Regions from separate parts of the Peribacillus sp. FSL E2-0218 genome, predicted to be linked through region 2. Evidence: riboswitches for the same ligand, from Rfam matches in the RefSeq annotation. Region 2 holds a riboswitch; each other region holds the start of a gene.

Evidence for each region. A riboswitch is a leader RNA that binds a small molecule or an ion and turns the genes downstream of it on or off. The one in region 2 is predicted to bind cobalamin.
Region 1: it holds a riboswitch for cobalamin, as region 2 does, so the genes downstream of both, mmgD (citrate synthase) here and MHI53_RS05545 (ribonucleoside-diphosphate reductase subunit alpha) in region 2, are expected to answer to the same signal.
Region 3: it holds a riboswitch for cobalamin, as region 2 does, so the genes downstream of both, MHI53_RS24535 (ABC transporter substrate-binding protein) here and MHI53_RS05545 (ribonucleoside-diphosphate reductase subunit alpha) in region 2, are expected to answer to the same signal.
Region 4: it holds a riboswitch for cobalamin, as region 2 does, so the genes downstream of both, MHI53_RS04730 (acyl-CoA dehydrogenase family protein) here and MHI53_RS05545 (ribonucleoside-diphosphate reductase subunit alpha) in region 2, are expected to answer to the same signal.

Annotation. Positions count from the first base shown of each region.
Region 1 covers NZ_CP150304.1:185,249-189,467, forward strand. The annotation lists gene MHI53_RS01060 (ABC transporter ATP-binding protein) at 1-1,367, opposite strand, end outside; cobalamin riboswitch at 1,584-1,782, shown strand; gene mmgD (citrate synthase) at 2,001-3,128, shown strand; gene prpD (2-methylcitrate dehydratase) at 3,219-4,219, shown strand, end outside.
Region 2 covers NZ_CP150304.1:1,160,349-1,164,567, forward strand. The annotation lists gene MHI53_RS05545 (ribonucleoside-diphosphate reductase subunit alpha) at 1-2,113, opposite strand, end outside; cobalamin riboswitch at 2,248-2,428, opposite strand; gene MHI53_RS05550 (manganese-dependent inorganic pyrophosphatase) at 2,723-3,652, shown strand; gene MHI53_RS05555 (hypothetical protein) at 3,741-3,887, opposite strand; gene MHI53_RS05560 (SulP family inorganic anion transporter) at 3,975-4,219, opposite strand, start outside.
Region 3 covers NZ_CP150304.1:5,066,359-5,070,577, forward strand. The annotation lists gene MHI53_RS24525 (heme ABC transporter ATP-binding protein) at 1-424, opposite strand, end outside; gene MHI53_RS24530 (iron ABC transporter permease) at 417-1,484, opposite strand; gene MHI53_RS24535 (ABC transporter substrate-binding protein) at 1,447-2,418, opposite strand; cobalamin riboswitch at 2,569-2,743, opposite strand; gene MHI53_RS24540 (polysaccharide deacetylase family protein) at 2,821-3,684, opposite strand; tRNA gene MHI53_RS24545 (tRNA-Arg) at 3,904-3,977, shown strand.
Region 4 covers NZ_CP150304.1:982,005-986,223, reverse strand. The annotation lists gene MHI53_RS04735 (NAD(P)-dependent oxidoreductase) at 1-688, opposite strand, end outside; gene MHI53_RS04730 (acyl-CoA dehydrogenase family protein) at 704-2,410, opposite strand; cobalamin riboswitch at 2,667-2,863, opposite strand; gene MHI53_RS04725 (histidine--tRNA ligase) at 2,990-4,219, opposite strand, start outside.

The DNA of each region.
Region 1 (4,219 bases), 980 kb from region 2:
TGATCTGCATACGCCATTTTAGCGACTTGATTTAACTCCTCATCTGTTACATCCCGGTCGATTCCATAGCAAATATTATCACGAATCGTACCGGATACAATCGGACTTTCCTGTGAAACATAGCCGATTTGGCTTCTCCATGAGTAAAGCGTGAAATCATTTATCGATGTCCCGCCTATGGATATCGAGCCCTGCTGTGGTTTATAAAATCGCTCAAACAAAGAGAAAAGGGTCGTTTTCCCGCTGCCGCTTGGCCCGACAATCGCGGTGACCTTGCCTGCTTCAACCGTGAAGTTGATATCTTTTAGCACTTGTTCACCATCGTGATAACGATAATCCAGGTGATCTACCGTGATGGTTTGACTGGAATTTTGAACTTCCATCTTTGCATCTTCTTCCTCTTCAGAATCCAAGATGGCAATGATGCGTTCCGTGGCACCGGTAGCTTTTTGGAATTGCGTAAAGAATGCTGCCAATTGCGCCATGGGCATGATGATCTGGAAAAGATACATGATGAATGCAACTAGTGCTCCTGCTGACAGGGCCCCTGATGAAACACGCATCCCGCCATATCCTAAAATGAGTACGAGTAGGGCCATCATGACGAGACTCATCAACGGACCGATCAGCGCTTGGATTTTTGCTTCCTTTAAACCAAAATGGAATAATTGGGTGATTCCCTTTTTTCCATTTTCATATTCGAAGGTTTCTGCATTCGATGCTTTAACAAGCCGGATTTCCGTAAGCACCTGCTGGAGGACGGCGGTGAAGCTCGCTGTCTCATCCTGCATCCCTTTCGATATGCGGTGCATTTTCTTCCCCAGTGGCAGTAATAGTAAAACGGAGAGCGGGATGGCTATGAACATCAACAGTGACATTTTCCAATCAAGCAAAAATAACACGATCATGGCGCCGACAATGGATATGATGCCGGTGACGAAATTGGATAGGTGTTCCGAAATCAAGCCTTTCACTACCGTTGTATCATTTGTCATCCGACTGACCGTTTCGCCCGATGGATGTTCATCGAAGTAATCCACGGGTAATACGAGCAATTTTTTCCATAGTTGATCGCGGATGCCGGCGACAACAGATTGACCGATCTTATTCAATAAATAGATGGAAAATCCGCTGGCCAATGCTTGAACGATAATGGCAAGCACGAGAAGTGTGACCCGTTCCGCATTTAGCGAACTGAGGGAGAAATCATTGATAAGATTTTTTGTGAATAATGGGACCAATAAACTTACGCCAGTTGTGCTTAAGCTTAATAGTAATGCAATCCCGATCATTATTTTAGAAGGCTTCGTTTGTTGGACCAATCGGATGAACTGGCTCCAGCCTTTTTGTTTTTTTTCTGGTTTCATTTATTAACATCCCTTCTTGAGCTTCATTATAAACGGTAGTATACAAAGAAGTTATGAATTGAATATGAACTATTTTTAATAACTTGCTTGTTATGGGTAAAAGAACCACCTGGCTACCTTTAATGTGGACAGGCAGGCGCCGATGCAAACATGAGCTTGATACTGAAAAAGGTAATTGTAATATTTGGAACATTTTGTTATATTTAAGTAGAAAATTAAATAATGAAATTAATAGGTGCAGATGAATTTATCTGTTTATCTGCTTAAAAGGGAAGTCGGTTAGATTCCGACGCTGTCCCGCAACTGTATTTGGGAGCGATTCGAAAAATATCCACTGTTTCTGCACTGGAAATGGGAAGGGTTCGAAGAGCGAAGATCATAAGCCAGGAGACCTGCCTAATTAATGTGCATCAAGTACCTACGAGGATAGGGGGTGTTAATTGCGGACTTTTTGGCATGAAAAATTTTGATCATTTCTCATGTTTATTTGAGTACTCTTCGTAAATTAACAGCTTCCTCTGGAAGTTGTTTTTTTTATGTCAGTTTAATGGGAAAATCGTTGAATTACAAGAGATTCCGACAAATTTTGATAACGCTTTCAAAAAAGTAGCTTATTCAGAGGAGGAATGAAAGATGAAGGAACAAGGAACTTATTCCCCTGGGCTTGATGGAATTGTAGCAGCTGAAACAAAGCTATCTTTCCTGGATACAGTTCAGAGTGAGATTGTTATACGAGGATATGATCTTATCGATTTATCTGAAAAGATGGGATACTTGGAGATTGTCCATTTGCTGCTTCACGATAGGCTCCCGAATGCTGCGGAAAAGGGGCGGCTTGAACAGGCTTTGAAAAATGAATATGAAATCCCGGAAGCTATCCTGGAATTGTTAAAGCTATTGCCGGGGAAAACACATCCGATGGATGCTCTCAGAACAGGCATTTCAGCATTGGCTGGATATGATGCAAACATTGATGATCGTTCCTCCTCGGTGAATCGAGAGCGGGCTTACAAATTATTAGGGAATGTCCCTGCCATCGTCGCAAACAGTTATCGAATCCTGAATAAGCAAGAGGTTGTTCTTGCGAATAAGGATCTATCTTATAGTTCCAATTTTTACTACATGATTACGGGCAAGGTTCCATCGGCAATGGAAGAAAAAATCTTTGACCAATCATTATTATTGTATAGCGAACATGAAATGCCTAATTCCACTTTCACGGCAAGAGTAATCGCCTCGACGCTTTCCGATTTATATGGGGCTTTGACGGGAGCTGTAGCTTCCCTAAAGGGCAACCTGCATGGAGGAGCCAATGAAGCGGTCATGTACATGCTATTGGAGGCGGGTACCGTCGCGAAATTCGAGCGGCTGCTTGATGGGAAATTGGCAAATAAAGAAAAAATCATGGGGTTTGGCCATCGCGTCTATATGAAGAAAATGGATCCAAGGGCATTGATCATGAAGCAAGCATTAAAGCAGCTTTGTGATGCCAAAGGGGACGACCGTCTTTATAAAATGTGTGAAGCGGGGGAAGTGATCATGGAAAGGGAAAAAGGCCTTTATCCGAATCTCGATTACTATGCAGCGCCGGTTTACTATATGCTGGGCCTTCCCATTGCCATATATACACCGATTTTCTTCAGTGCGAGAACAGTGGGTTTATGTGCTCACGTGATTGAGCAGCACGCAAACAACCGTCTCTTCCGACCTCGTGTGAGTTATATAGGCGAGCGTCATAACCGCAATGTCATTTCCAACTAAGGAAATGTAGATTACTAGCCCGCCAGATGGACGTTCTGACCAACGTCCATCATTATAATAAACAAATTTGCCACGAAAGGGAAGATGAGAATGCTAAAAACGAATGGTATCAATCAAACGGATGTGTTATTGGAAGACATTGCGGATTATGTAATGAAAAAAGAGATCATTAGCGATGAAGCATATGAAACGGCTCGTTACGTTCTTCTCGATACAATCGGCTGCGGGATTTTAGCGCTTCACTATCCTGAATGCACCAAATTATTAGGACCCGTCGTTCCCGGCACGGTCGTTCCAAATGGGACCCGCGTTCCAGGGACTTCATATGTACTGGATCCAGTGAAGGGTGCATTCAATATTGGTTGCATGATTCGCTGGCTGGATTATAACGATACATGGCTGGCGGCGGAATGGGGACATCCTTCTGATAACTTGGGAGGGATCTTGGCGGTGGCTGATTACGTAAGCCGTGTGAATATGGCAGAGGGGAAAAAAGCATTATCTGTTAGAGACGTCCTGGAAATGATGATTAAAGCACATGAGATTCAAGGCGTACTGGCGCTGGAAAATAGCTTGAACCGGGTTGGCCTAGACCATGTCCTATTTGTAAAGGTGGCTACGGCGGCGGTAGTCACAAAAGCTTTGGGCGGAACGAGGGAAGAAATCATCCATGCATTATCCAATGCGTGGATCGATAATTCAAGCCTGCGTACGTATCGCCACACTCCAAATACCGGATCGCGCAAATCTTGGGCAGCTGGCGATGCCACAAGCAGGGCCGTACAGTTGGCCATGATGGCCCTCAAAGGAGAAATGGGATATCCAACAGCCCTTTCGGCGCCAGGCTGGGGGTTCCAGGATGTATTATTCAATAAGAAGGAATTGAAGCTTTCACGCAAGCTCGATTCCTATGTGATGGAAAATGTCTTATTCAAAGTATCCTATCCGGCGGAGTTCCATGCGCAAACGGCAGCGGAGTGTGCAGTGAAACTTCATCCGGAAGTGAAGGATCGCCTTGAAGAAATAGATAAAATCAAAATCACCACACATGAATCTGCCATTCGCATCATTGATAAGGAAGGGCCATTGAA
Region 2 (4,219 bases):
TTTGCCTGATGCTTTCCAGTTGATCCAAATTAAAGCGTGTCTTTTTATAATACTCATACGTATTTGGCGTCAAACCAGGTGCCGTTACCTTGAATTTGAAGTTTTTCTTTTCTTCATAAAATTCTATTTCATACAATGGATCGATTCCATCAGTGGAATTGCCGATTTTGGCAGTAGATGAATTAGGGGCAATGGCCATTAAGTAGCCATTACGAGTCCCATGCTCTTGTACGTTCGCTTTTAAATCGAGCCATTTCCGATCCGTATAGTCACGCAGCTCGAAGTATTCCCCTGTGTGCCAATCCGAACCTTCGAAATAAGGGTATGATCCTTTTTCCTTGGCCAACTCGTTGGATGCCTTGATTGTCAGGTAAGCGATCTTTTCGTATAAAGCATCGGCATAGTCTACGGCATCGTCGGATTCCCAATAAAAATTTTCTGTGGCAAGTAGATGATGCCAGCCAAACGTTCCTAAACCAATTGCCCGGTACCGTTTATTCGAAATCGAGGCCTGCTTGACCGGAAGATTATTCACATCAATGACATTATCGAGCATCCTGACTTGAATGGGGATCAATCTTTCCAAAACATCGCTGCCCACTGCACGAGGCAAGTTAATGGAAGATAGGTTGCAGACAACGAAATCGCCGCTTTTGCGAACTACAACGACATCGCCATCTTCTGTTTCGTATTCATCCGTGATCGTCGTTGGGCTAAGGTTTTGAGCAATTTCGGTGCAAAGGTTGGAGCAATAAATCATCCCTTTATGCTTATTCGGGTTCTTCCGGTTCACTTCATCGCGGTAGAACATATATGGAACGCCTTCTTCTAATTGAGAAATCATGATGCTTTTCATGATGTCCAACGCGTTGATTTTTTCAAAGCTGTAGCTTGGCAGCGTACCATTCTCTGCGGCTTCGACAGCAAGTGCATAATGGTTCCTGAAGCTACCTTCGCCTTTTTTCTCGTCATATAGATCTTCAAGTGAGAATCCAAGGGTTTGCTTGACGGTATGCGGGTCAAAAAGATACCATTCTTTCCTGTCGCGTACAGCCTCCATGAACAAGTCGGGAATGCATACACCCGTGAAAATATCATGTGCCTTTAATCTGTCATCTCCGTTCTGCGTCTTCAAATCGAGGAAGCTCATGATATCTTTATGCCAAGCATCCAAGTATATCGCAATCGCGCCTTTGCGTTGACCTAATTGATCGACACTGACGGCTGTCTGGTTAAATAGCCGGATCCAAGGAGTCGTACCCGAACTATTGCCGGAGAAACCACGGATATCGGAACCAAGTGAGCGAATCTTCCCGACATACAGGCCGACACCGCCGCCGAATTTAGACACCTTGGCAGCATCGTAGTTAGCTAGATAGATGCCGTCGATGGAATCTTCAATGGCGTCGATAAAGCAGGAGCTTAATTGTCCATGCGCTTTACCTGCGTTCGAAAGTGTAGGGGTGGCAACGGTCATATAAAGATTGGACATGGCCCAGTAGGCTTCTTTTATAAGTTGCAGGCGGTGCTCCGTTTTTTCCAAACGCATGATTTCCATCGCGATGATCATGAAGCGTTCTTGGGGGAGTTCGTACACTTTGTCTTTTTTGGGACGGGCAAGGTAGCGATCGTTTAGTAGGTAGATGCCTATGTAGGAAAATAGTTTATCCTTTTCAGGGTCGATCACTGAACCAAGTTCTTCGATTTCGGCTTTAGTATAAGATGATAGCAGCTCGGATTTATAAACTGGATATCGTTGGCCGTCTTGCAGCTGCGACAGGTCCTGGATAAGGTCATAGAATGGACCATAACTCAAACCTTGATAACCTCGATTGGCCTGTGCATCCCTGTACATCGTATTCAATAGCTCTTTAGCTGCAACGAATGTCCAATCCGGGGCATCGATATCCACGCTCTCAAGAGCAAGCTGAATCAGTTTCTTTGAAGCCTGTTCATCGGTTGAATCACTTTTGCGATCAAGCCATTTTGTAAAACGCTTTTTGAATTTCTCCATATCGAGACGGCCTTCAAATTCCTTCGACAGCATCTCAAGCTGAAGGGAATTCGTTTCAGTATCATTTTCGCTTATGGTAGAGTTATATGTTTGAGTCATTAAGAATCCTCCTTGTAAACTTCCGGTAATAAAAAAACCGCCCAACGAGTTGAGCGGATCAAACGACAGCATAAAGAGCCATGAATAAAATAGCCGTTATACGATCGTTTCATCATCTCAATCCCCGAAGAATAAGAACGTGAAAAATTCAAGGCAGGTCTCCTGACTCATGATCATCCTACTTTGAGTCCTTCCCGTATAGTGAGCCATACAGTGGTTCCTCATTTCGTCACATTCACAGTTGCGGGGACAGTTCCGGGTTTGCACCGGATTCCCTTTTCAGCCATCACTGGCACCTTGGATTGTAAAAAATTCTATATATAGTTATCAGTATTGTTTTAATAATCAATATCTAGTATTTCTGCTTATATTATCGTAAGCCATATGCGATGATAATTCAACTAATATATTTGAGAAAAACCAACCCTTATCTATTGACAAAGTGAAGGCAGGGGGAAGGCGAATGAAAGATTTTCTTGGGGAAGTGGCAATTCAAGCACTGAATTTAACGGATTTTGTGTTAAAATGAAGTGTAGCGTAAAGGTGGCATTCCCTTGGTGCGATATGGGGATTCACGGAAAAATATTTATGAAAAAGGGGATTTAAATCTTGGATAAAGTATTAGTTTTTGGACATAAAAACCCGGATACAGACACGATTTGTTCCGCAATCGCTTATGCGGATCTGAAAAAGCAATTAGGTATCAATGCTGAACCAGTTCGTCTGGGTGAAGTGAATGGCGAAACTCAATATGCGCTGGACCAATTCAAATTCGATGCTCCTCGTCTTGTCGAAAAAGTGGCAGGGGAGGCGGAGGCCGTGATCCTTGTCGATCATAATGAACGCCAGCAAAGTGCTGAGGATATTGACCAAGTCCGTGTGCTGGAGGTTATCGACCATCACCGCATCGCTAACTTTGAAACAAGCGATCCTTTATATTACCGTGCAGAACCGGTAGGCTGTACGGCAACTATTTTAAATAAAATTTATAAAGAAAATGGAATCGAAGTCCCGAAAGCGGTAGCAGGGCTAATGCTATCTGCCATCATTTCCGATTCTTTATTGTTCAAGTCCCCGACCTGCACTGAGCAAGACGTTGCAGCGGCCATGGAGCTGGCTGCCATTGCCGGAGTCAACGCTGAAACTTATGGATTGGAAATGCTGAAGGCAGGAGCTGATTTAAGCGACAAGACGATTGCCCAGCTGATCACTCTTGATGCAAAAGAATTCAGCATGGGAATGGCAAAAGTGGAAATAGCCCAAGTCAATGCTGTAGATCCGAATGAAGTCCTTGCTAAGCAAGCTGAATTGGAAGCGGCGATTGAAGCGGTTATCGGAGTGAAGGAATTGGATTTATTCCTATTCGTCGTTACGGATATCCTGACAAATGATTCTGTAGCCCTAGCTCTTGGAAGAGCAGCGAATGCAGTCGAAAAAGCCTATAACGTTACATTGAACAATAACATCGCCGTTTTGGAAGGCGTAGTCTCGCGCAAAAAACAAATCGTGCCTGTATTAACGGATGTATTCAGTAAATAAGTAAGTGAAAAAGGGTGCAGCAGCACCCTTTTTCCATACCCAAAAAAAGACGGAAACATTACGAATGATCATGTTTCCGTCTTTTTGCTTAATTCAAGGAATCCTTCTCCTTTTCATAGGCGATGACAATCAATTCTTTATTCGCTTCCTCGCCAAGCTTGCTTTCAAAGCTTTTCAACTCATCCAATAAATCTGGTGAAAGATTGGCAGCCGTATAATCCTGCTCGGGTGTCATGCTTTTCGCTCCCTTCCATATCGACATATTTCCTGTTATTTATTCTGTCGGTTTTGAAAAGGTTCTATTCGCCAGCAAGATCGTTCTTCAGGATATTTTACTAATGGATGTGGCAAGTTTATCAAGCAATAAGGAGCTTTCCAGATCGAGGCCCTGTACATGTACGGAAATGCCTTGTTGCTGATATTTATGGACAACCGTATCGACAGCAGCGACCGCAGAAGCATCCCATATTTTTGAATGGGAAAAATCAATGATGATCGCATCTGCATCATCATTAACATCGAATTTTGAAACAAAGTCCTGCACCGAAGCAAAAAAGATTTGTCCTC
Region 3 (4,219 bases), 1.3 Mb from region 2:
CTCCTGATAGCCGTTCGAAATGAAGATCCTGGAATTCGGCCACTCCCGTTTGTTTCATCACCCGTTGGACAATCCTTTCATCCTCCTCAGACCAGCTGTGGAACCAGCCTGTTTGATGGGCGTACCTCCCAAGCGAGACCGTTTCCTTCACCGTATACGAAAAAGCTAACGAGGAATGTTGAGGAAGCACCGCAATGACCCGTGCAAGCTGTTTTGCCGAATAATCCTGCAAATCTTTTCCTTTGATCCGTATGCTTCCTTGCTTGTAAGCGAGCACCCCGCTGAGCATACTCAACAGCGTCGTTTTTCCGCTGCCGTTTGGACCGAGGATCCCGAATAGTTCTCCTTTTTGAACGTCGAAAGAGATGGAATCCAAAACGCTTTTGTTATCATATCCACCTGTTAACCCTTTAACTTCAAGCATCCGTCCTACCCACTCTCCGTCTCCTTAATAAAATGAGGGCAAATGCAGGTGCCCCGATCAGTGAGGTGATGACCCCGATCGGCAGTTCCGACGGGGCGATGATCGTCCGTGCCACAAGATCTGCCAAAATCAAGAACCCGCTTCCTACCAGCAATGATAACGGAAGCAGATGCCTATGATCTGGCCCCCATATCCTCCGGACCAAATGGGGAATCACCAGCCCTACAAAGCCGATCGTGCCTGAAACGGCAACCGCTGCGCCCGTCAATATCGAGCCCGCGATCAGGATCCACATTTTCCGCCTCTGCACGTCGACACCTAAATGTTTTGCCCGGTCCTCCCCGAAGGTCATCGCATTCAATTCCCTCGTATTCATGATCAGAATCAACGAGCCAATGATGAAAAACGGCAGAATGATTCCGATATAATTCCACCCGCGCATGGACACGCTGCCCATGAGCCAGCCGATGATTTGTCTTAATTCCTCCCCCGTCAACGCAATCATCAAGGATATGAAGGCGCTTAAAAACGAGCTGAAGATGATTCCGGTCAAAATGATCGTTTCGACCTTCATCGATCGATCCATTTTTTTTGCGAATGTCAGCACACAAAAAATCGTAATCACGGAACATAAGATGCTCAATGCAGGAAGCGTATATAAGCCGATGAACGGGAGTGATATATTCAGGAATAACGTCACCACTGCCCCGACTGATGCTCCTGACGATATCCCGAGCGTGTAGGGATCGGCAAGCGGATTCCGGAGCAGCCCCTGAAATGCCGCACCCGCGATCGCCAAGCATGCCCCGACCAAACCAGCAAGCAATACACGCGGCAAACGGATGTTCATCACGATATTCGTCAGCATCACATCGGGATCAGCGGAAATCGGCAAATGAAAAATCTCCTTGCCGATTATTTGCATAAGTACGGGGATCGGTACGGACACCGAACCGAATGAGATGCCGATCGTACTGGCAAAAAGTAAAAACAATGACGCAAGCAAATAAGCAAGCGCCCATTTAGTTGTCAAATACGTTCGGATAGATTGATTTGGCAAGTTCCTCTACTCCCTCTATTAAACGTGGACCTGAACGGGTCACCAAGTCGGAATGGACATCAAAGACTTGGGCATTCTTAACCGCCGTTACGTCTTGCCACCCTTTTCGGCCCGTCACTCCACTTACCGGGTCTTTTGTGTAATAACCATAAGTCGTAATGATGACATCCGGATTGGCTGCAATCATCGACTCTTCATCCATTTTGGCCCAGCCATCCACATCCGCTGCAGCATTATCAGCTGAGATCATCACAAGCATTTCATTCATGAATGTATTTTTACCAGGTGTATAGATATCCGGGGACGGCGAAACCTCCACTAAAACGGTCTTTCTTTCCGATTCCTTTACCGATTTGGCCTTCTCAGAAATAACCTTCAGCTTCGTTTTCATGTCCGTGATGATGTCTTTTGCCTTAGCTTGCTCGCCTGTTGCCATCCCGATCATATCAATGGATTTGTACACCTCATTGAAGCTTTGGGCATCATTGACTACAAGCACATCTATTCCCGCATCCTTAAGCTGCTGGAGCCCCTCCTTCGAATTATGGGCACTCGATGCATGGGCAAGAACAAGATCGGGCTTCAAGGATACGATCAATTCCGTGTTCATCTCCATGCCGCCCACTTTTTCGATATCCTTCGTTTCTTCCGGGTAATTATCATTGTCGGACACGCCAATAACCTTATTACCTAAACCAAGCGCAAAGACCACTTCCGTATTGCTTGGTATCAACGTAACGATTTTCTTCGGTTTTTCTTCTATCGTCACCTTTTCGCCCGTTGCATCTTTAATCGTAACCGGGAAGGCTTGTTGTGTAGCCTGATTCGTCTGCTGCTTTCCTTTTCCTTCATCGGCCGTGCCGCTGCAGCCAACCATCATGCCAGCCGTCAGCACCATCACCAGTATCAGGCCAAAAATCTTCTTCACGTTCATTCCCCACAATCATTTCATTTAGTTTTAGCCCGCCTTAAGCGAGGACCTCATGACAAAAAGCATCCCCCGTCAAACGGAAGATGCTTGTATGGCAACAATATCATTACGGACTCTTTACGGTCTGCCACACACCTCCCCATCCGCGTGGGTCACAGGTGTACGAATCTTGGCAGGTCTCCTGGCTCATGGTCATCGTCAACGGCATCTCCCATATCCCAAACAGTGGCATACAGCCGTCAGCTCCCATATACAGTGGCGGGACCGCGCTGGCATTGAACCAGCTTCCCTTTTAAGTCATTTAGACACCAAATCGTTCATATGTATATAATTTTCACTGCTTATCATTATACACCATGCAAGAAGCGATTATTGGGTGATTTTTCACAAAACGCCGGTCCAGCTTCAGTAATTGGACGCATTTTCAATCAGTGATGCAAATCCCCCTACGGATAATCCCGGTGAAATCCGAACGCGATGCAGGGCATGCATCCCTTGATCACTTGTTGCCCCGCCAGGTTCGGTGGTGACTGCCATCTTGTATCCGGCTTCTTCCGATAACCTGAGGCTCTCCTCGTTATAACGGCCGACTGGATACGAAAGTACCGTCGTCTCCTGGTTCAGAATGCGATCGAATAAATCCTTGGACTGGACCATTTCAGCTTCCTGCTGTCCGGAAGTCATCCGGTTCAGCTCAAGATGGTTGATTGTATGACTCTCGATGGAAATCCCATTCGCACTCATCTCCATCATTTGATCTTCCGTCAGGTGATGAGCTTTACCAATGGACTTCCCGATCATGAAGATGGTCGCTTTCAACTCATATTCCTTCAATATAGGAAAAGCCTCGGTGTAGTTATCTGTATAGCCATCATCAAAAGTAATCCAGACACACTTTTCACTTGGCATTATATTTTCGCTTAAAACGAGAAAGGCTTCATTAGGCGATAAAGTCTGGTAGCCATTTTCCCGAAGCCAAGCCATTTGCAGCCGGAATTCCTCCTTCGGCACCCGAAGGTTATTCCCCTCCGATATGCTGTGATACATCAATATCGGAAGCCTAACCGCGGACTCGGCCCTTATCCAGCCACTCGTGTCGATTCGTTCAGGATTTGCTCCATCCTCCGAATCTATTTCGGCCTCATTCTCCTCTGCTGCAGCCACCTCGATATTCTCTTCCACAATCGGCGCAGCCGTCTTTTTACCTATTTTCTCTAAAACACCTTGTGAACAGCCAGCTAAAATGAAAACTACAAACACTGCTGCCATCCATACCAATCTGTATTTTCCCACTATCATTCTCCTATTTTTTTCTAGCATAATAGTACCAGAAAATCAGCGAATAATAAAGTATCCCAATTAACGCAATAAAAGGTAAAAATCATCGTTATATGACCCGCCAGGCATTTTTTTTCATAATTATAAGCTACTCACTTGAAAAGTTTGCCTATAACAAATATAATAAACAAGTCGTCGACCTTTTAACATGTCCCAGTAGCTCAGCAGGATAGAGCGACAGCCTCCTAAGCTGTAGGTCGTAGGTTCGATTCCTATCTGGGACGCTAAAAAAAACCCCTTACATGTTAAGGGGTTTTTTGTTTTATATAACAGTTTGTTTTCCTAAAATAAAATTACAAAATAACTTTCTACCTGTTTATTTTTTTGAATATTCTAATTATCATAATGCGATTCCACCGTGACACAAATAAACGTTGAATAATAAGTACCTTTTTTATGCAGCCAGCGGCAATGATATCTTGCTTTATTGTATAATTTTGTATACATATAGAAAAACCTTAGGAGG
Region 4 (4,219 bases), 180 kb from region 2:
AATTATCGTTTGCGATGAAGCTTTTGTAGTTTCGCTCGTAGATTCGACTCTGACCATAGCTTACGTTCAGCATCTCGAACAACCTTTCAAGATCAAGATTGCTATTCTTTGCAAGGTGAAGAGCTTCACTTACCCCTGCCGTATAAAATCCGATCAAGAGATTGTTGATCAGCTTTGTATTCGTACCGCTGTCGATTTGATCATTCACATGAAAAATATTCTCGCCCATTGCGTCAAACAAAGGCCTGGCCTTATCGAAGACATTCTTTGAACCGCCTACCATGAAGGTGAGCGTTCGGTTTACCGCCCCTATCACGCCGCCACTGACGGGTGCCGCGAGAAAATCAACACCCTTTTTCTTGGCAGCCTCTTCGATGCGGATATTCAATTCAGGGGCTACCGTACTCGTATCGATCAGCATAACAGCGGAATCGACGAGATAAACGAGTCCTTTTTCTCCTAGAAAAACTTCTTCCACTGCCTGAGAGGATGGAAGACTTGTAAGGATCACATCACATTGTTTCACCATAGTTTCAATCGATACGCCAATCGTTCCTCCTGATTGATGAAAGGACATTTCAGCTTCTTTGTTCAAATCCATTCCATACACTGTAAAATTGGAAAGTAGTAAACTTTGCGACATAGGCAGACCCATATTGCCCAACCCGATAAACCCGATTTTTTTCATTAGGCTTCACTCCGTTCACACCTTATATTTTTCTTGATCAGCCATTCTTTCTGCAATTTCACGTTTTTGTATAAACAGATTCCTAAAGAGTGGAACAGCAAGGCTGCGAACTTCTTCCAATAATACTTTTCTGCTTGCTTCACCCGATTCCGTTCCCGTTAAAATCAACACGGCCATCTCTTCAACTCTGCGATACCCCTCTTCACAGATAACGTTCGTCATATTCTCTTTCAGCCGCTCTTTTTCCATCCCGTTCTTTTGTATCGCTTTTTCCGTGCGAATGACCGATGATTCCATCACATGAATTTCCTTCACCATGTCTGCAAGCAAACGGGAATATTCTTGTTCCTGTTGAATGTTGATATTGGCATGTATCAATGCTTTCAAAGATTTGTGAAGAAGCATGTTAGAAAACTGGATGTATTGCCGGTTTCGGTTCACCTCCTCATCAAATAAAGGGTTCAACCATGTGCCGCCGTTTTGAAACCCCTTTTTCATCAATAATTTGGCAATGGTCAGACGGTTTATTTCATTCGTTCCTTCAAAAATCCGGCTAATCCGGGCATCCCGATATAATCGTTCCACTTCGTACTCTTGCATGTAGCCATAACCCCCATGAATTTGTAAAGCCTCATCCACGATTCGATCAAGGATCTCGGAGCAATGAACTTTATTGATCGCACATTCGGCTGCATAGTTTGCCAGTTTTCCCAATTGTTCATCGAGAGGTTCGTCCGTTTCGAATACGTTGTCCAAGCTATCAGCCGTTCTGTAGGCCGCACTTTCCGCTCCATAAATCGCAATCGCCATATTCGCAATCTTTTCTTGTATCATCGAAAAACCGATGATCGTCCGGTTAAATTGTTTACGCTGTTTCGCGTAGTTAACGGCAAGCTCCAATGCTTGCTTGGATGCTCCGATGTTAGAAAAGGAGAGCTTCAATCGCGCCATGTTTAGAATATTCAATGCTACATGATGGCCTTGCCCGACTTTTCCCAGAACATTCTGCGCCGGTACACTGACATCTTCCAAAATTAAAGTGGCTGTCGAAGACCCTTTTATCCCCATTTTCTTCTCTTCGGGACCGACGGAAACCCCTTTGAACATTCTGTCTACAATGAATGCAGTCATGCTGTCATTTGTTTTGGCAAAGACAACATATACATCGGCTACTTGTGCGTTCGTGATCCACTGTTTTTCACCATTTAATAGCCAGGCTGTCCCCTGCTCATTTAAGACCGCCGTCGTTTTGGCGTTAAGCGCGTCTGATCCCGCGTTATTTTCCGTTAAGGCATAAGCACCAATCCATTCTCCTGATGCAAGTTTTGGCAAGTATTTTTGCTTTTGCTCTTCTGTCCCGTAATAAACGTACGGGAGGGTCCCTACACCTGCATGTATATTAAAGGAGACGCTGAAAGAACCGCCAAATCCCATCTTCTCGGCCACAAGCCCTGAAAGCTTTTTATTCAGGGACAATCCGCCATACGACTCTGGAACCTCTACGCTGAGTAAGCCGAGCTCTCCCGCTTCTTGAAACAATTTTTTCACCTTGCCGTGATCATGCCGATCGATCGAATCCAGCAGGGGCATTATTTCGTTTTTGACAAAGAGCTCTGTAGTCTTTGATATGAGATGATCTTCCTCATTAAAATCCTCTGGTGTAAATCCTGCCGTGTCCAGTTTATGAGGAAATAAAGGTTCGTTACATTGAAGTTCACCCATTTCTTTCCTCCTCATTTCAACTCATCGCCCTCTTCTCTCGGGCAGGCTTCCCAGTTTATTGTAAGCCCTTTCAACATTGCTCACATACACTACTTTTTCTGCACAGCTCCTGATGATGATCTTAAAATAAAAAAACAACTTCCAATAAAGAAGTTGTTAAGTTCGAATTGATACGTAAATAAACATGTTTTCCCATGATAAAATAAAAACATGCAGATCAATCGCTCGCACTTAACACCCCCTATCCTCGTAGGTATAGATGTGTGCTGAAACAGGCAGGTCTCCTGGCTTATGATCATCACTCCCCGAACCTTCCCATCTTCATGTTTCTGAAGACAGTGGTTTATCCGGATCGCTCCCAAATACAGTTGCGGGACAGCGTCGGGCTCTAACCGACTTCCCTATTATGTAGATGAAAAAATATCAATCTACACCCGTTTCTACACGTATGAAGTTTTCCAATCAAACATATCAAATATTTAGTAAATTTACAAATATTTGATATGTTTGATTTAATCTATCATTTATAACGGCTTAAGATTCATCCGAATGCACTTAATCTTAATGCCTCGTCCCTCATCAGCCTTCACTGAACGAAAAAGGCTCCATTCTTTCTTCACCAGAGAACATATCTTTAATTTTAATTTGATTATTTTTCACCTCGTTCTCTCCTATGATGATGACATTACGAAATTTCTCTTTATTTGCTTTATCTAAGGCTTTACCGAGCCTTTTCTTTCCCATTTCATATTCCACCTTATATCCTTTATCCCTTAGGTGCCTTGCGACTACTAATGCTTGCTTTTCAGTATTTATCGGGATCACATAAAAATCCACATCATGATTTTCCACGATATTTTCCTTCGAAGATAGTAAGGCCGTATAAATAACATCCAGACCCAATGAAATCCCCACCGTTGAAAAGCTTTCATTCGTCCCGATCAGTCCACCAATGGCATTGTCATACCTTCCGCCACTGCCAATACTTGATTTAATGCTTTTATCAGATAAAAATATCTCATAAATCGTTCCAGTATATATCTCCAGCCCTCTTGCTAAAAATGGATTGAATGTACATTGCTTATCGACACCAAGGAATTCGAGATAAGATTCCAGCTCTTTTAATTCTGCTACTCCCTGCTTAATTTGTTGATTCCGTTCACTGAGAGGCTCGAAATAGCCCGAACTGGCATTATCCTCGGCGGTTATAAAGCGATTAATCGAATTGATGGTTGAAGGCAGCAGCCCTTGTTCCCTTAGCTCCACCGTAACAGCCTCCGATCCGACTTTTTCAAGTTTATCAAGTATCAATATCACTTTATTGATCTTTTCATCTGTTGTTCCAAAAGCCTCAAGCATTCCAGCTAATAATTTTCGATTATTATATTGGATGCTTACCTTTAAACCAAGCTTCCGGAATGCATCCAATGCCATCGTCATTAATTCCGCTTCAGCAACTTGAGATTCTATACCCACTATATCGACGTCACATTGTGTAAATTCACGAAGCCTTCCCGTTTTTATCGGTCCATCCCTGAAAACTTTACCTATCTCATATCTTTTAAAAGGTCTCCTTATGCTTGGATTCATTGCAACTACTTTTGCAAAGGGAATAGTGAGGTCGTATCGCAGCGCCAAATCTCTTTCTCCCCTGTCTGTTAAGGTATACATTTCCTCTAATATTTCGGCACCCCCGCCATACTTGGAAGCTAGCAATTCCGTGTAATTTAATATCGGTGTTTCCAATGGCTTACATCCGTATTGGATAAAAACGTCTTCTATTGTCCTTCTGATGCCTCTTCGTATCAC